DNA from 3 places in the Nocardiopsis sp. KDC1DS13DA1 genome. Region 1 is predicted to be linked to each of the others. Evidence: riboswitches for the same ligand, from Rfam matches in the RefSeq annotation. Region 1 holds a riboswitch; each other region holds the start of a gene.
The links. Region 1 has a riboswitch for cobalamin ahead of ACTVAJ_RS22100 (VWA domain-containing protein). Riboswitches for the same ligand answer to the same signal wherever they lie in the genome.

Region 1 (6,144 bases):
CGGCGCTGGCCGAGGTGGACCACGTCGTGGGCTACGGCCCCTACGTCGACCGGGTGCCGCAGCGCCCCGGACTCACCCGGCACTCCTCCGGCAACACCGTCGAGCTCGACCGCGCGCGTCTCGCCCTCGACCTGGCCAGGCGCGGCGAACGCGTCGCCGTGGTCTCCGGCGGGGACGCCGGTGTCTTCGGCATGGCCACCGCCGTGTTCGAGGCGGCCGAGGAACCGGGCCTGCGCGACGTGCCCGTCCGGGTGCTGCCGGGGGTCAGCGCCGTCCAGGCGGTCGCCGCCCGGGCGGGCGCGCCGATCGGCGGGGACTTCGCGGTGATGAGCCTCTCGGACCGCCTCAAGCCGTGGGAGGTGATCGAGCGGCGGCTGCGCGCCGTCGCCGAGGCCGACCTGGCGCTGGCGGTGTACAACCCGGCGTCCCGGTCCCGGACCGAGCAGGTGGCGACCGCCCGCCGGATCCTGCTGGAGCACCGCGGGCCCGACACCGTGGTCGTCGTCGGCCGGAGTGTCGGCCGGGACGGCGAGTCCCTGACCGTGACCACCCTGGGCGCCCTCGACCCGGCCGCCGTGGACATGCGCTGCCTGCTCATCGTCGGCGCGTCCGGAACACGTGTCTCCGGGGCGGGCCGCGTCTGGACCCCCAGGTGGGTGCGGCCGTGACCGTGCACTTCGTGGGGGCGGGGCCCGGAGCCGCCGACCTGCTGACCGTCCGCGCCACGCGGATGCTCGCCGGGGCCGACACGGTGCTCTACCCCGGCACGTACCTGGACCCGCAGGTCCTCGCCCACTGCGCGCCCGGCGCCGAGCTGGTCGACACCCAGGGCCTGGACCTGGACCGCATCACCGACCACCTGGTCACCGCGCACGCGGCGGGCCGGGACGTCGTGCGGCTCACCTCCGGCGACCCCTCGCTCTACTCGGCGCTGGCCGAACAGACCCGGCGGCTCGACGCGCGCGGGGTCCCCTGGGACGTCACGCCCGGGGTGCCCGCCTACGCCGCGGCCTCGGCGCTGGCGGGACGGGAGCTGACCGTGCCGCTGGTGGCCCAGTCGGTGGTGCTGACCCGGACCCGGGCCCGTTCGACCGCCATGCCGGAGACGGAGTCACTGGCCGCGTTCGCCCGAACCCGGGCCACGCTGGTGCTGCACCTGGCGATCAGGCGGGTGCGGGAGCTGATGGCCGAGATCGAGCCGTCCTACGGGGCCGACTGCCCGGTCGTGGTCGTCCACCGGGCCAGCCAGCCGGGCGAGTCGGTGCTGCGCGGCACGGTCGCCACCATCGCGGACGCGGTGGAGGAGGCCGGGTTCCGGCAGGCGGCGGTGATTCTCGTGGGGCGGGCGCTCGATCCCCGGACCGGCGGCGAGTCCTTCCTCTACGATCCGGCCCGCCCCCGGGTCAGCGACCGAGGACCAGGGACCACTGGGTGACCGTGCGGGCGGGCGTCCAGCCGGTGAACGCGCCGATGGGCGCGGCGGCCTCGACCGCGATCCGGGTCAGCTCCCCTCCGCGGCTGCGGTAGGCGTCCGCGAGCAGCCGCTCGGTCTCCAGCGTCACACCGTGCACCACGATCCGGCCGCCCGGCCGCAGCGCCCCCAGGCAGGTTTCGAGCACGCCCGGCCGGGTCGCGCCGCCGCCGACGAACACCGCGTCGGGCGCGGCGAGCCCGGCCAGGGCCTCCGGCGCCCGGCCGGTGACCACGTGCAGGCCGGGGACGCCGAGGCGGCCGGCGTTCCGGCCGATCCGCGCGGCGCGTTCGGCGTTGGCCTCCACCGCCGTGGCGGCGCAGGTGGGGTGGGCGCGCATCCACTCGACGCCGACCGACCCCGCGCCCGCGCCCACGTCCCACAGGTGCTGGCCCGGCGCGGGTGCCAGCCGGGCCAGCGCCGAGGCGCGCAGGTCCCTCTTGGTCAGCTGCCCGTCGTGCTCGAAGGCGTCGTCGGGCAGGCCCGCGAACAGGCCGTACCCGGGCGGGCCGACGAGCTCCAGGGCGAGTACGTGCAGCGCGGGCGCCGACCCGGGAGGGTGCGTCAGCCAGTCGCGCGCGGTGGTCTCCAGGCGGGACTCGGTGTCCGCGCCCAGGTCGCCCAGCACCGTCATGCGGGTGCCGCCGTACCCGGTGCCGACCAGCAGGGCGGCGACCGCGTCGGGCGTATCCGCGTCCGAGGAGAGCAGCAGGACACGGTGGCCCGGGGCCAGTTCCCGCAGCAGCAGGCGGGGGTCGCGTCCGACCAGGGTCACCACCGCGCACCGCTGGGCGGACCAGCCCATCCGGGCGCGGGCCAGGGCGACCGAGGAGACGGCCGGTTCCACCCGCACGGCGTCCGCGCCCAGCAGGTCGGTCAGCGTGCCGCCGACGCCCGAGACGAGGGGGTCTCCGGAGGCGAGCGCCACCACGGAGGCGCCCTCGAGGGAGGCGAGCAGGGACGGGAGGCCCTCCCGCAGGGGTGAGGGCCAGGTCGCACGGCGCTGCCCGGGTCGGTCGGGCAGCATCTCCAGGTGCCTGCGCCCGCCCAGGACCGCGTCCGCGGCCAGGACGAGGCGGCGCAGCCGCTCCGGCACCCCGGGCCAGCCGTCGGCGCCGACCCCGACGACGGTGATCCGGGGGGTGTCCCCCGTGCGGGCGGCGGGAGGGCGGTTGTCGTCCTTCATGCCCAGGACGCTATCGTGGCGGCGACAGGCGTGAGGTGCCCCGGCGGCCCAGCCATCGGAAACGGTGGGGACGGTCTCCGGGGAGAATCTGGGAAGCCCGGTGAGACTCCGGCACAGGCCCGCTGCGGTGAACCGAGCCCCTCGGGGGACTCGGCAAGTCCGAAGACCGGCCTCGCGCCCGCCTCTGACGTATGGCGCAACGAGCGGGAGCCTCACCATGCCATTGCGGTCTTCGCACTACCCCTTCTCCGCGATCGTCGGCTGCGACGGCGAACACCTCGACGACCTGGGCCTGTCCCTGGTCCTGACGAGCGTGTCCCCCGAGATCGGCGGTGTCCTGGTACGCGGGGAGAAGGGCACCGCCAAGTCCACCGCCGTCCGGGGGCTGGCCTCCCTGCTCCCGCCCGTGGACGTCTACCGCGGCGACCGGTTCTCCGTGGATCCCGCCGACCCGGCGCAGCGGTCGCCGGACGGCCCCTTCGAGGCCGGTTCGGTCGTGGAGAGCCGCCCGGTGCGGCTGGTCGAACTCCCCGTCGGCGCCACCGAGGACCGCGTCCTGGGCTCGCTGCACCTGGAGCAGGCGCTCACCCACGGCCAGGTCGCCTACGAACCCGGCCTGCTGGCCCGCGCCCATCGCGGGATCCTCTACGTCGACGAGGTCAACCTGCTCCACGACCACCTGGTCGACCTCCTCCTGGACGCCGCCGCGACCGGCCGGGCGACCGTGGAGCGCGACGGGTTCTCCGTGGAGCACGCGGCCCGGTTCCTGCTCATCGGGACGATGAACCCCGAGGAGGGCGAGCTGCGTCCGCAGCTGCTCGACCGGTTCGGGCTCACCGTCGAGGTCGCCGCGCCGCCCGAGCCCGCGCGGCGCGCCGAGGTCGTGCGCAGGCGCATGGCCCACGACGCCGACCCGGCCGCCTTCGCCGCGCGCTACCGCGACGCCGAGGAGGCCCTGGCCAAGCGTGTGGCCGTCGCCCGCCGGACGCTCGGTCGGGTGCGGCTGTCCGAGGGCGCGCTGCTGAAGATCGCCGAGGTGTGCGCGGCGTTCGACGTGGACGGTCTGCGCGCCGACATCGTCACCGCGCGCACCGCGATGGCGCACGCCGCCTGGGCGGGGCGGACCTCGGTCACCCGGGCCGACATCCGCCGCGCCGCCCTGCTCGCCCTGCCGCACCGGCGTCGGCGCAACCCGTTCGACGCGCCCGGGCTCGACGAGGACCTCCTCGACCGGATCCTGGGCGACGAGGAACCGCCGCCGGACCCCCCGCGGCCGCCGGAGCCGGGGGGCGACGACCCCGCGGACTCCGACCCCGCTCCCGTCGACGGCGGCGGCGACGGCGCCCCGGAGCCGGACGGCCCGCCGGAAGCGGACGGCCCCGCCGCGCCGCCGGACGACGGGGCTCCCGACGGGGACGCGTCCCCCGACTCCGCCCGCCGGGAGGCGGACGTATCCGGGGAGTCGGACCCCCCTCCCGCCGGTGCCGCCCCCGTCAGCGCCGCGACCCCCTACCGGCCCCGGCTGCTCACCGCCCGGGGCTCCGGCGAGGGGGCCGACGGCAGGCGCAGCCGGGCCGTGGGTACCCGGGGCCGACGGATCGGCGCCGCCGCGCCCGGGCGGGGATCCGGCGGTTCGCTGCACCTGGTCGAGACCGTGCGGGCCGCGGCCGCCCGCCCGCACGACGGCGGCCGGCTGCGGCTCCAGCCCCGCGACCTGCGCGTCGCCGTCCGCGAGGGGCAGGAGAGCAACCTGATCCTGTTCTGCGTGGACGCCTCCGGCTCCATGGCGGCGCGCAAGCGCATGACCGAGGTCAAGACCGCGATCCTCTCGCTCCTCCTCGACGCCTACCGGCGGCGCGACCGGGTCGGGCTGGTCACCTTCCGGGGCCGGGAGGCCGAACTCACGCTGCCGCCGACCCGGTCCGTGGACATCGCCGCGGCCCGCCTCGACGAGTTGCCCGCCGGAGGGCGCACCCCGCTCGCCGAGGGCCTGGTGGAGGCGGCGCGGGTCCTGCGCCGCGAGCGCCTGCGGGATCCGCGGCTGCGCCCGCTGCTCGTCGTGGTCACCGACGGGAGGGCCACCGGCGGGCGCGGCGCCGTCGGCCGCGCGCTGAGCGCCGCCGACCACGTCGCGGGGCTGGGCGTCACCACCGTCGTGGTGGACGGCGAGTCCGGTCCGCTGCGCCTGGGGCTGGCCGCCCGCCTCGCCGCCCACCTCGGCGCCGACCACCTGCCCGTCAGCGAGGTCAGCGCCGACGCGCTGGACTCCGCCGTACGAGAGAGGGCCTCCTGATGCCCCAGGGAAAACCACTCGTCGTCCCCGACGACGGACTCACCACCCGGCAGCGCCGCAACCAGCCGGTGCTGGCCGTCCACACCGGCGACGGCAAGGGCAAGTCGACCGCCGCGTTCGGCCTCGCGCTGCGCGGATGGAACCAGGGCTGGCGGATCGGTGTGTTCCAGTTCGTCAAGTCGGCGAAGTGGCGCATCGGCGAGCAGACCGTGCTGGAGCGCCTGGGCCGACTGCACGAGGAGACCGGCGAGGGCGGCCCCGTCGAGTGGCACAAGATGGGCTCGGGCTGGTCGTGGAGCCGCCGCAAGGGCAGCGAGGAGGACCATGAGGCCGCCGCCGTCGAGGGCTGGGAGGAGATCAAACTCCGCCTGGCCGACGAGCGGCACGACCTGCTCATCCTCGACGAGTTCACCTACCCGATCGCCTGGGGCTGGGTCGACGCCGACGACGTCGTGGCCGCGCTGCGGGACCGCCCCGGCCGCCAGCACGTGGTGATCACCGGCCGCCGGGCCGACCCCCGGCTGCTGGAGGCCGCCGACCTGGTCACCGAGATGACCAAGGTCAGGCACCCCATGGACGCCGGGCGGAAGGGCCAGCGGGGGATCGAGTGGTGAGGCCCCCGGCCGGTCCCGCGTCCGCGGCGGCCCGCGTGCCGACGGCGCTGCCCCGGCTGATGATCGCGGCCCCCATGACCGGCCAGGGCAAGACCACCGTGGCGACCGGGCTGATGGCGGCGCTGCGCGGCGCCGGGCACGCGGTGAGCGGCCACAAGGTCGGCCCCGACTACATCGACCCCGGTTACCACGCCCTCGCCACCGGGCGGCCCGGCCGCAACCTCGACCCCCACCTGGTGGGCGAGGACCGGGTCGCGCCGCTGCTCCTGCACGGCGCGCGCGGTGCCGACGTCGCCGTCGTCGAGGGGGTGATGGGTCTGCACGACGGGCGGATCGGCACCGACGGGTTCGCCTCGTCCGCACACGTCGCGGCCCTGACCCGGACCCCGGTGGTGCTGGTCGTGGACGTGTCCCGGATGTCCCGTTCGGTGGGCGCGCTGGTGGCGGGCATGGCCGCCTACGACCCCGCGGTCGAGGTCGTCGGCGTGATCCTCAACCAGGCGGGCTCGGAGCGCAACATCGCCGAGATCATCCGGTCCACCCGTCTGCCCGTCCTGGGCGTGGTCCGCCGCGACGAGCG
Region 2 (6,144 bases), on a different contig from region 1:
GGTCGGTGACGCCGTGGGAGCCGACGCCCCGCCACCGGGACTGTCCGTGGTGGGCGAGGACGTCGAAACCGCCTCCTGACCTCTCCGGGCGGCAAGTCCCCCGGTCCCTCCCGGGCGGCTCAGGACCCCGGGGCCTCGCCCCCCGTCCCGGGCACCCGGGCGCCGACCGGGTAGGACTCCCCGGGCTCCGGGTCGCCGATCACCTGCGTGACCGTCGCGAACACGAAACCGTCCGCGCGCAGCCGCTCGACGATCTCCGGGACCGCGGCCACGGTCGGCGGCAGGGTGTCGTGCAGCAGTACCACCGAGTCCCGCTCAGCCGGGCCCCGCCCCGCCGCCTCCACCACGTGGTCCGTGATCTCGTTCGGTGCGAGGCCCTGCCAGTCCTCGCTGTCCAGGTTCCACAGGACCTGGGCCATCCCCTGGTCGCCGATCTCGCCGAGGACCTCCGGCGAGCTGTCGCCGAAGGGCGGTCGGAACAGCCGCACCGTGTGTCCGGTGTGCCTGCTGACGATCGCGCTCACCGCCGCCACCTGCCCGGGCAGGTCGGCCACGGGCATGTCCGGCATGTGCTCGTGCTGGTCGTTGTGGCTGGCGATCTCGTGCCCCTCGGCGTAGGCGCGCCGGTAGTCGGCGGGACGGGTCAGCGCCGGGTCGGCGTTGAGGAAGAAGGTCGCCCTCACCCCCTCCTCCGCGAGCAGGTCGAGCAGCGGCGCGGTGGTCTCGGCCGGGCCGTCGTCGAAGGTCAGCGCGACACACCGGACCCCCTCCTCGTGGCAGTCGACGTCCTCGTCCCCGGCGGGGACCTCCCCGGGCACGGCGGGCCGGGGGTCGGGGGTCGGGCCCGCCTCGGGCACGGCGTAGTCCGGCTCCTCCCGCAGCGAGGCCGCGCGGGCGCGCTCGCCCAGGTCGGACAGGAGGGGCCCGGCCTCGGCGGAGTCGACCACCACGGCGACGCGGCCGGGGGAGGAGTCCGGCGGATGGCCCTCGCGGATCGGGGAGAGGTGCCCGTCGTCGAACTCCACGACCAGGTCGCCGTCGGCGTTGAAGCCGAGGGAGTCGTAGCTGGCCCGGATCGGGAAGAGGCTCCCGGTGTCGACGTCGGGGCGGTCGGCCAGGTCCGCGCGGACGATCCCGTTCAGCTCCGCGAGCGCCTCCTGCCCGGCGAGCAGCTCCGAGGAGTAGCGGGTCAGCCCGGTCGCGGAGTCGTACCAGTACGTCTCGTAGCCCTGCCGCAGCCCGTGCAGGTCCTCCTCGGTGCGGGTCAGGCGCACACCCAGTACGCCGTCACCGGCGGCGGTGACCTCCCAGCCGACGGTCAGGGACACCGGGTCCCGGCTGGCCCCCCGGAAGTCGAGCACCTCCCGGTCCACGAGTGCGGCGAGCCCGTCGGCGAACTCCGGGGCACCCTCGAACTCCGGGTAGGCGACGGTGATGTCCAGGCCCCCGGGGATGTGGGGATGGCCGCCGTAGTCGGCGGCGTCACCGGTCCACTCGGTGACCGTCCCCCCGGGTTCGTCCAGCACCATGGTGATCCGGTCGGCGGAATCCGCGTCCACGGTGGCCGTTCCGCACGCGGTGGCGGTCAGCGCCAGCGCGACGGCCGCGGCGCCGGACCGGCGCAGGCCGTCCCCCGCGGTGCCCGGAGGGTGGACGCTCTGCTGTTGACGCGCTCGGATCGACGGCTCCACCGGACTTCCTCACCCCTGCCGTACGGTTGGCGGCTGACGGGAGCAAGATAGGTGACCTGGACCACGCGCCCGGGGCGATGGCCACATGTGGCCATCGCCCCGGGCGCGTCCGGCGGCGGGAGCGTCAGTCCCCGACCGGCCCGTCCTGCTGTTCTCCGTCGGTCTCCCGGGCGTCGGTCCCGTCCTCGGGGGCCTCCTCCTCGGGGTGGCCGTCGTGGTAGGCCGATCCGGGGGTCGTGGTCCCGAGCAACTGGGAGACGGTCACCATCGTGTAACCCCGTGCGTCGAGTTCGCGGATGATGCCGTGGGAGGCGTCGACGGTGGTGTCGTGGATGTCGTGCATGAGGATGATCGCGCCGTCCGACGCCCCGCCCAGCGCGCGGCCGGAGACCACGGAGGCGTTCCGGTCCCTCCAGTCGTTGGTGTCCACGCTCCACAGGATCTGGGCGAGCCCCATGTCCTCGGTCACGGAGTCGACGCCCTCGTCGGTGGCGCCGTAGGGCGGGCGCATCAGGTCCATGGTGTAGCCGGTCTCGCGGTACACCTGGGCCTGGACCGTCTCCAGTTCGGCCCGGACCGCCCCCTGCCCCATCGCGGACAGGTCCGGGTGGTTCAGGGTGTGGTTGGCGATCTCGTGCCCCTCGGCGTAGGCGCGCCGCACCGTCCGGGGGTGCTCCAGGACCGGGACGCCGGTCACGAAGAAGGTGGCGCGGGCGTCGTACTCGGCCAGCGTGTCCAGCAGTTCGGGGGTGCGTCCGCCGGGGCCGTCGTCGTAGGTCAGGGCCACGCACCGGGTGTCGGGGTCGGAGCAGTCCACCGCGTCGTCGACGGGGGAGACCAGCCCCGGCCGCTCCCCGGTGGTCCCGTCCTTGTCCGCCTCGGGCGGGCCCGACACGGAGAAGGCCTCCACACCGACGGTCGCGGCGTCACGCGCTCGCACACCCAGGTCCGAGAGGAGCGGCTCGGCCTCCTCCCGGCCGACGACCACGTGCACGGGGCCCTCGTCGACGGCGGCGACCTGTCCGGTGTCGAACTCCACGACCAGGTCGCCGTCGGGGTTGAAGCCCACCGAGTCGTAGAGCGCCGCGACGGGGAGGACGGACGGACCGTCGACGGTGTCCGGGCTCCCCTCCCTGACCAGCGCGTTGAGCCGCTCCAGCTCGTCCTGTCCCGCGATCAGCTCGTTGGACCCGTGCGTCAGGCCGGTGTCGGCCTCGTACCAGTAGGTGCTGTGGCACTCACGGGAGCCCTCGGAGTCGGTTTCGGTGCTGGTCATGCGCACGCCGACCGTGTCGTCGTTGGCCGCGGTCAGGCCCCACTCCGCGGTGTAGGCCGCCGCACCGGGGTTGGCCGCCTCGAAGGCGGCCACGTCGGTGTCGAGGGTGCGGGAGAGGAAGTCGCTCAGCGGTTCGGCGTCGGGCAGGGCGGGATAGGTCACGTCCGCGGAGACGCCGCCGTCGTAGGGCAGCGTCTCCTCCGTCACGTCGACCACGTCGGCGGGATCGACCACCGTCAGCCGGTCGGGTTCTCCGGTCGCGGGAGGTGCGGTGCTCTCCTCCGACCCGTGCGCGGCGTTCTCCGCGGGGTCGGGGCCGGGCAGTACGCCGGATTGGGTGACGAGCAACACCAGCCCAGCCAGCACCGCCATCGCGACCGCAACCGTGACGAGGGGGCGTCGGGTTGCGAGGGTCCGTGGGGACTGCTTCTTCACCAGGGGTTCTCCACGTTCATCGTCAGACGAACGTTCGCGGGGACGGCGGGGGAGGGCCGACCCCACGTAACGCTTATGTCGGGTATGACGCGCGCCACGAGGCTGGGGTTCGCGGTGGGGGTGGCGCGCGGGAATGGGGTTCGCACGCCGGGTGCAGGGGCGCGAGGGGGGCCTCCCTATACTTGCAGGCGTGGAAGGTACGCGCTCCACTTCCGGGCCGGGTGTCACCGGTTCGGAGTGTGGTTCGCGTCGCGAGAGGGAACCCGGTGGGAATCCGGGACTGCCCCGCAGCGGTATGTGGGAACGACAGTCGCCAGAAGCACTGGTAATCCGGTCGGTTCGGTCGGAATCTGGGAAGCGGCGGCCAGTAGGTCGTCGGTGCGCGCACCGACGGTGCCCACGAGTCCGAAGACCTGCCTCCACCCGGCGGCGCACCCGTGCCGTCGGTGGTCCCGTGCCCCGAGGGAGGGCCGAGGGCGGTGACGGACGGGTACGCGCCCCGGGCGCGTACTCCGCGTAGCCGTACCCTCCTCATGCCCTCGTGGCCGGAACCTGGCTTTCGACGAGGGAGAGAAGCTTCATGACCACGCCACCGGCCGGGACGTCGGCTGTGCGCTCCACCGTGCACGGCTATCCGAGGATCGGCCCGCACCGTGAACTCAAGCGCGCCAGCGAGTCCTACTGGAAGGGCCGCACGAGCGCCCGGGAACTGGACGCCGTCGCCGCCGACCTGCGCGAGGGCGTCTACGCCCAACTGCGCGAGGCGGGCGTCGACGACCTGCCCTCCAACACGTTCTCCCACTACGACCACATGCTCGACACGGCGGTCCTCTTCGACCTGGTGCCCTCCAGGTTCGCCTCCCCGGCGGCCGCGGAGGACCGCGACGAGGAGATGCGCCGCTACTTCGCGCTCGCCCGGGGCGAGCAGGGCGCGCCGCCGCTGGAGATGACCAAGTGGTTCGACACCAACTACCACTACCTCGTCCCCGAACTCTCCCCGAGCACCCGTCCCCGCCTCGTCGGTGACAAGCCGGTCGCCGAGTTCCGCGAGGCCGCGGCGGCGGGCTACCACACCCGCCCGGTCCTGGTCGGGCCGCTGACCTTCCTCCTGCTGGCCAAGGCAGCCGACGACGCCCCCGAGGGGTGGGCGCCGATCGATCTGCTCGACCAGCTCCTGGACGCCTACGGCCGCCTCCTGGCCGACCTCAGGGCTGCCGGGGCCACCGAGGTGCAGCTGGACGAACCGATCCTGGCCACCGACGAGGGCCGCGCCGCCGTCGACCGTCTGGAGCGCGTCTACCAGCGTCTGGGCGGCCTCACCGACCGTCCCTCCCTGCTGGTCTCGACCTACTTCGGCTCCATCGGCGCCGCCGCGCTGCGCGTGCTCAAGGAGTCCCCGGTCGAGGCGGTGGGTCTGGACCTGGTGACCGACGCCGAGGGCGTCGACGACCTGGTCAGGGTCTCCGGCCTGGGTTCGACGCGCCTCGTCGCCGGTGTCGTCGGGGGCCGCAACGTCTGGCGGACCGACATCCCCTCCGCCGCGGCCACGCTCGGTACCCTGCTCGCCCTCGCCGACGAGCTGACCGTGAGCACCTCCTGCTCGCTGCTGCACGTGCCGATCGACCTGGACTCCGAGACCTCCCTCGACCCCGAGCTGCGCGCGGCCCTGGCCTTCGCCAAGCAGAAGGCCGAGGAGGTCGCGCTGCTGGGCCGCGTCCTGTCCGAGGGAACCGGTGCCGAGTACGCGGCCGAGGGGACGGACGGCGCCGACCCGGCCTTCACCGACGCCCGGGTGCGCGCCCGCCTCGACGCGCTCGGCCCGGAGGCCTCCGAGCGCCCGCAGGACCGGGGCTCCGCCACGGACACGCCGTTGACCACGACCACGATCGGTTCCTTCCCCCAGACCGCCGAGCTGCGGCGGGCGCGCGCCGCCCACCGCAGGGGCGATCTGGGAGAGGAGGACTACCACCGGATCCTCCGCGAGGAGATCGACCGTGTGATCGCGCTCCAGGAGGAGATCGGTCTGGACGTGCTCGTCCACGGTGAGCCCGAGCGCAACGACATGGTGCAGTACTTCGCCGAGCAGCTGCGGGGCTACGCCACCACGGAGAACGGGTGGGTGCAGTCCTACGGTTCGCGCTGTGTGCGTCCCCCGATCCTGTACGGGGACGTCTCGCGTCCCGAGCCGATGACGGTCGGGTGGATCACCTACGCCCAGTCACGCACCCGGAAACCGGTCAAGGGCATGCTGACCGGCCCGGTGACCATGCTCGCCTGGTCGTTCGTGCGCACCGACCAGCCGCTGGGCGACACCGCCCGACAGGTCGCACTCGCCCTGCGGGACGAGATCGCCGACCTGGAGCGTGCGGGCATCCGCCACATCCAGGTGGACGAGGCGGCGCTGCGGGAGCTGCTGCCGCTGCGTGAGGAGCTGCGGGGGGCCTACCTGGACTGGGCCGTGGGCTCGTTCCGACTGGCCACCTCCGGGGTCGCGCCGACCACGACCATCCACACGCACATGTGCTACTCCGAGTTCGGCCTGATCGTCGGTGGGATCGAGGCGCTCGACGCCGACGTCACCAGCGTCGAGGCGGCGCGTTCGCGGATGGAGCTGGTGGAGGACCTCGGCCGCCGCGGTTACAAGCGGGGGATCGGCCCGGGTGTGTACGACATCCACTCGCCGCGGGTGCCCTCCGTGGAGGAGATCGAGGAGTCGCTGCGCCTGGCGGTCGCGCACATCGA
Region 3 (6,144 bases), on a different contig from region 1:
CCTCGTCCCCCTTCGCACCCGCGCAGACGGAGGTCGAGTTCGGGGTGAACGTGAGCGCCGAGGCCGACGCCGTGGTCGTCAAGGGCGGCGGAGAGGCCACCTTCAACGTCAGGATGACCTGGTCGAACCCGGGGTGATCCCGGGCCCCGGGCGTCCCGGGCACGGCGAAGGGTGCCCCGCCTCCGAGGAGGTGGGGCACCCTCGCGTCCGCCCGTCGGGCGACGGGGTCCGGTCGCGCCCGCCGGACCCCTCCGGCATCGGCCCTCCGCCCCCTCCGCCGACGGGGAGGGAGGGCCGGGCGGTTCGGGTCAGTCCCAGTCCAGGCCGCCGCCGGTCTGGTACTCGATGACCCGGGTCTCGAAGAAGTTCTTCTCCTTCTGGAGGTCCATCATCTCCGACATCCACGGGAACGGGTTCTCCGTCTCGCCGAAGATGGGCGCCAGCCCGATCTGCTCGGCGCGGCGGTCGGTGATGAAGTGCATGTACTTCTCGCACAGCTCCGCGTTGAGGCCCAGCACGCCGCGCGGCATGGTCTCGCGGCCGTAGGCGACCTCCAGCTCACAGGCCTCCGTGAGCATCGTGCGGACCTCGGCCTGGAACTCCTCGGTCCACAGGTGCGGATTCTCGATCTTGATCTGGTTGATCACGTCGATGCCGAAGTTCAGGTGGATCGACTCGTCGCGCAGGATGTACTGGTACTGCTCGGCGATGCCGACCATCTTGTTGCGGCGGCCCAGCGACAGGATCTGCGCGAAGCCCGTGTAGAACCACATGCCCTCGAAGATCACGTAGAACGCGACCAGGTCACGCAGGAACGCCTGGTCGGCCTCGGGCGTACCGGTCCTGAAGTCGGGGTCCTCCAGGTTCTGCGTGTACCTGAGCGCCCAGGCGTCCTTGGCCGTGATCGACGGGATCTCCCGGTACATGTTGAAGAGCTCGCCCTCGTCCAGGCCCAGGCTCTCGCAGATGTACTGGAAGGTGTGCGTGTGCACGGCCTCCTCGAAGGCCTGGCGCAGCAGGTACTGGCGGCACTCCGGGTTGGTCAGCTGGCGGTACACGGCCAGGACGATGTTGTTGGCCACCAGCGACTCGGCGGTGGCGAAGAAGCCGAGGTTGCGCTTGAGCATCAGTCGCTCGTCCTCGGTCAGGCCGTCCTTGGACTTCCACAGCGCGATGTCGGCCTGCATCGCGACCTCGGTCGGCATCCAGTGGTTGTTGCAGCCCGCCAGGTACTTCTCCCACGCCCACGTGTACTTGAGCGGGAGCAGCTGGTTGACGTCGGCGCGGGCGTTGATCATCGCCTTGTCGTCGACGTTGACGCGCTCGGCGTCGCGCTCGATCTCCCCGAGGCCGCTGGTCGCGCTGGCGCTGCTGTCGGCTGCTGTGGTCATGCTGCGGTCGCTCTCCGTGTCTCCGGGCCGGGCCGGACGTTGGTGGTGCGTGGTGTCTGGGGGAGGCCCGGTGCGGGGCCGTCCGCGACCTGCGCGGACGGCCCCTCGGCACGGATCTCCCGGGCGGGCGGGCCTACTGGCAGGCCTCGCACTCGGGGTCGTCGATGGAGCAGGCCTGACCCTCCACGATCTCGAACTCGTCCTCACCGGCGACGGTGGGCGCGGGGCTCGGGGCGGGGCTGGGGCTCGGCGAGGGGGAGGGCGACGGGCTCGGCGCCGGGGCGGGAGCCGGGGCCGGGGTGGCGGACACGGCGTTGAGGCGCCCGTCCGTTCCCTTGAGCGTGCTCTTCTCCACGTGGGTGGCGCTCTGCGAACGCAGGTAGTACGTGGTCTTCAGACCCGAGCGCCACGCCCGACGGTACAGGGCGTCGAGCTTGCGACCGCTCGGAGCGGCCATGTACAGGTTCAGCGACTGGGCCTGGTCGATCCACTTCTGGCGACGCGACCCGGCGTCGACCAGCCAGTCCGGGTCGACCTCGAAGGCCGTGGCGTACAGGGCCTTGAGGTCGGCCGGGACCCGGTCGATGGCGCCCAGGCTGCCGTCGTGCATCTTCAGCTGCGAGACCATGTCGTCGTCCCACAGGCCGCGCTCCTTGAGGTCGCGGACCAGGTACGGGTTGACGACGGTGAAGTCGCCGGACATGTTCGACTTGACGAACAGGTTGCGGTAGACCGGCTCGATCGACTGGCTCACACCGGTGATGTTGGCGATGGTCGCGGTCGGGGCGATCGCCATCACGTTGGAGTTGCGCATGCCGGTGGTGCGCACCCGCTCGCGCAGCGCGTCCCAGTCCAGGGTCTCGCCCCGGTCGACGTCCAGGTCGCCGCCGCGCGCCTCGGCGAGCGCGCGCAGCGAGTCGATCGGCAGGACGCCCTTGCTCCACAGCGAGCCGTCGAAGCTCTCGTAGGAACCGCGCTCGGCCGCCAGCTCCATGGACGCCTCGATGGCGTAGTAGCTGATCAGCTCCATGCTCTCGTCGGCGAAGTCGACGGCGCCCTCGGAGGCGAACGGGGTGCGCAGCTTGAACAGCGCGTCCTGGAAGCCCATGAGGCCCAGACCCACCGGACGGTGGCGCATGTTCGCGCGGCGCGCCTCGGGGATCGTGTAGAAGTTCACGTCGATGACGTTGTCGAGCATCCGCACGGCGGTGCGCACGGTGCGGCGCAGGCGCTCGGCGTCCAGCCCGTCGGGACCGGTGTGCTGGGCCAGGTTGACCGAGCCCAGGTTGCAGACGGCGACCTCGTCGGCGCTGGTGTTCAGCGTGATCTCGGTGCACAGGTTGGACGAGTGCACGACACCCGTGTGCTGCTGCGGCGAGCGCAGGTTGCACGGGTCCTTGAACGTGATCCACGGGTGGCCGGTCTCGAAGAGCATGGTGAGCATGCGGCGCCACAGGTCCACGGCCTGCATCTTCTTGAAGACCTTGATCTGCCCCGCCTCGGCCGCGGCCTCGTAGCGGGTGTAGGCCCGGGCGAACTCGGCCCCGTACTTGTCGTGCAGGTCGGGGACCTCGTCCGGCGAGAACAGCATCCAGGAGCCGCCCTCCTCCACACGCTTCATGAACAGGTCCGGAACCCAGTTCGCGGTGTTCATGTCGTGGGTGCGGCGACGCTCGTCACCGGTGTTCTTGCGGAGGTCGAGGAACTCCTCGATGTCGATGTGCCAGGTCTCCAGGTAGGCGCAGACCGCGCCCTTGCGCTTGCCGCCCTGGTTGACCGCGACGGCGGTGTCGTTGGCGATCTTCAGGAACGGGACGACGCCCTGGCTCTTGCCGTTGGTGCCGCGGATGTGCGAGCCCAGACCGCGAACCGGGGTCCAGTCGTTGCCGAGGCCGCCCGAGTACTTGGACAGCATCGCGTTGTTGCTGATGCCGTGGAAGATCGACTGGAGGTCGTCGCCGACGGTGGTGAGGAAGCAGGAGGACAGCTGCGCGCGCACCGTACCCGAGTTGAACAGGGTCGGCGTCGAGGCCATGAAGTCGAACGAGGACAGCAGCTCGTAGAACTCGATGGCGCGGGCGTCGCGGTCGTCCTCGTTCAGGGCCAGGCCCATGGCGACGCGCATGAAGAACGCCTGCGGCAGCTCGTAGCGGACCTCGTCGCTGTGCAGGAAGTAGCGGTCGTAGAGGGTCTGGATACCGAGGAAGGTGAAGTCCTCGTCCCGCTCGGGGCGCAGGGCGGCGCCCAGTCGCTCCAGGTCGAACGTGGCCAGGGCCGGGTCGAGCTGGCCGAGGTCGATGCCGCGGCCGACGTAGGCGGCCAGGTAGGCGGCGTAGCGGTCGGCCATCTCGGACTGGCTGGCGGCCTGCGGGGTACCCGCGACGAAGCTGAGCGCCTCGCTGCGGAGCTTGTCCAGCAGCAGGCGGGCGGCGACGTAGGAGTAGTCCGGGTCGACCTCGACGAAGCTGCGGGCGGCCATGACCAGGGCGAGCTCCACCTCGGCGTCCGAGATGCCGGGGTAGAACCCGCGACGCGCCTCGGTGAGGACCTTGTCCGCCGAAACACCGGTGAGCCGCGCGCAGGCCTCGGTTACGACGTGCTCGATCCGGTCGACGGCGGCGGGGGGCGCGCCCTCGTGGGTCGGCTCGGGCCGAACGGATGCGGGCACGGTCTCGACGTCAAGGGTCATACAGCGGCTCCAACCTCGGTAGAAGAGTCCCGGCGGGGAGGGACACGAGAAACACGGCCACGGCACACCGGTGGGCCGACACGCTGAGTGCGCGTGGTCACGTGACCGGTGGGTCGCGGTGGCCCGCCCTCGAAGCCCCGTCGTCGGCGCACGTTCCGGTGCGCGCTGGCGGCAGGTCCTCGGGCTCGCGGGCGCCCTCCTGACCGTCGCTCCCCGGGGGTCACTCGGGGGAGTCCAGTGTGCGACGCAGTCCGATCCCGCTCACCGCTGCGGGGCAGCCCCGGATTCACACCGGGTTCCCTCTTGCCTCACCCCTGAGGGGTGAACCACCAGCGGGAGAGATACTACATCTAGGGGATGGGACGTTGGAACACCGCAAGATGATGGCGTGTCATCGATTTTCCAGGGTCGGCGACCGTGGCTGAGGGCGCACCCGAGACGTGGTATGGGGCGCGTCGAACCATCAGCTTCACGGGGGTTTCGCACACCGATCCGGGGGTGTTCGCCACCGCGACCGGACACAGCCTAGGGGCCCCCGGGGGGTGTGACGCACCAGGCGCGTCAGAAAGCTCACGACCGCGTCGCGGGGCACGCCCGGACGCGCCCCAGAGGCCGCCGACGGGGACGGGGCCCGCCCCGCCGCACAGGGCCCGGCCCCGGGGTCAGTCGCCGTCCAACAGGCCGTCCAGGTCGTCCTCCTCCAGCCCCAGGTCCGTGCGGATGCGGAACCGGATCCGCAGGAGTTCGTCGAGCAGGTCCCGCACGTACGGGGAGGAGACGTCCAGGTACTCGCGGATCCCGGTGGTCGCCCAGCGTTCGGCGCCCCCGGGGTCGTCGTGGGCGTAGAGCACCTCCGCCACGTGCACGTGGGTGGCCAACCCGAGCGACGGCTCGCCCTCCAGGCGGTTGAGCTGCGCGTAGGCCCGTTCGGGCTCGTCCAGTTGCAGCAGCGCGCCCGCACTCAGGGCACGCGCGTCGATCACCGTGGGGCCGCCGTCGTCGATCGCCCGCTGGTAGGCCGCGCACGCGTGCTCGTACTCCTGGGCGATCTCCCACTGCTCCCCGGCGCGCACGAACAGCTCGGCGCGGGTGATCTCGCTCCCGGCGTCCACCCGGTTGGCCAGGTCCTGCAGCTGGGCGGCGACGGGGCCGTGCTCACCCGACCGGACGGCGTGGAACTCCATACGGTCCAGATCTGCCGTCGTCACGTGGGTCAACCGCATCGCCCCCATCCCCCACTCGCACTCCCGCGCGCCGATCAGGGCCTGGCGCGCTCCAGTGCCTGCCAGAACCCCTGGCGCAGTCCGTCCCGGACCTCGTCCCTCAACAGGTGGTCAATCGGCAGCGAAGAGCCCTGGAGCAGACGCGCCTCCAGATCGGAGGGCATCCGGGGTCTCCGGGCGAGGACCGCCTCGACCCACAGGACGGGCGCCTCGCGCGCGATCGACTCCGCGAAGTCGTTCCCTTCTTTGCGTGCGACATGCACCGCATCGTCAACGGTATGCGTGGCGGCGCGTGTCTGCTGGGGATATCCAGGACTGGGACCGGGTTCCTGGTGCCCCCGAGGATCGAAACGGTCATCGTGATCGGGACCAGTACGTGGCGGAGCCCCGTATCCGGGAACCGCCCCGCCGCGGCGCGCGGCGTCAGTTTCCGTACTGGTCCCATAGGTAGGGTTTGCGTCGTTCGCACCCCCGAAGCCTGGGTTGTCCGTCGGCCCGAACCGCGGGTCCACCTGGGGTGGCGGCCCGCTTCTCTGCGGCGGCGCGTGACCCTGGGGACTGTCCGCTGCGAACGAGCGCTGCGGCCCGGTGCCCCCCGCGAAGGACTGCTGGGGCCCCGTCCCGTTGGCGAACGGCTGTTGCACGTCGGCCCCGCCCGCGAAGGACTGCTGGGTTCCCGTCCCGTTGGCGAACGAACGCTGCGGTCCGGTGCCGCCCGTGAACGCCGGCTGGGAACCGGTCGCGGCATGGGTGTTGGCGCCCGGCTGGCCGGAGGCCGATCTGCTGGGCAGGCCGTATCCGTTCTGCTCCGCACCCCGCAACGGCTGGTCGCCGGGGTGGT

Region 2: linked by a shared signal. The riboswitch ahead of metE (5-methyltetrahydropteroyltriglutamate--homocysteine S-methyltransferase) and the one ahead of ACTVAJ_RS22100 (VWA domain-containing protein) in region 1 are both predicted to bind cobalamin.
Region 3: linked by a shared signal. The riboswitch ahead of ACTVAJ_RS17825 (ribonucleoside-diphosphate reductase subunit alpha) and the one ahead of ACTVAJ_RS22100 (VWA domain-containing protein) in region 1 are both predicted to bind cobalamin.

The regions. Positions count from the first base shown of each region.
Region 1 covers NZ_JBVMUY010000033.1:121,374-127,517, reverse strand. Annotated here, with positions in the region: gene ACTVAJ_RS22115 (precorrin-2 C(20)-methyltransferase) at 1-668, shown strand, start outside; gene cobM (precorrin-4 C(11)-methyltransferase) at 653-1,435, shown strand; gene cbiE (precorrin-6y C5,15-methyltransferase (decarboxylating) subunit CbiE) at 1,404-2,657, opposite strand; cobalamin riboswitch at 2,711-2,846, shown strand; gene ACTVAJ_RS22100 (VWA domain-containing protein) at 2,875-4,950, shown strand; gene cobO (cob(I)yrinic acid a,c-diamide adenosyltransferase) at 4,950-5,564, shown strand; gene ACTVAJ_RS22090 (cobyrinate a,c-diamide synthase) at 5,624-6,144, shown strand, end outside.
Region 2 covers NZ_JBVMUY010000030.1:130,018-136,161, forward strand. Annotated here, with positions in the region: gene ACTVAJ_RS19970 (quinone-dependent dihydroorotate dehydrogenase) at 1-79, shown strand, start outside; gene ACTVAJ_RS19975 (polysaccharide deacetylase family protein) at 120-1,691, opposite strand; gene ACTVAJ_RS19980 (polysaccharide deacetylase family protein) at 1,816-3,339, opposite strand; cobalamin riboswitch at 3,626-3,837, shown strand; gene metE (5-methyltetrahydropteroyltriglutamate--homocysteine S-methyltransferase) at 3,983-6,144, shown strand, end outside.
Region 3 covers NZ_JBVMUY010000027.1:126,506-132,649, reverse strand. Annotated here, with positions in the region: gene ACTVAJ_RS17835 (CU044_2847 family protein) at 1-137, shown strand, start outside; gene ACTVAJ_RS17830 (ribonucleotide-diphosphate reductase subunit beta) at 309-1,598, opposite strand; gene ACTVAJ_RS17825 (ribonucleoside-diphosphate reductase subunit alpha) at 1,525-4,080, opposite strand; cobalamin riboswitch at 4,234-4,426, opposite strand; gene ACTVAJ_RS17820 (hypothetical protein) at 4,743-5,312, opposite strand; gene ACTVAJ_RS17815 (NYN domain-containing protein) at 5,339-6,144, opposite strand, start outside.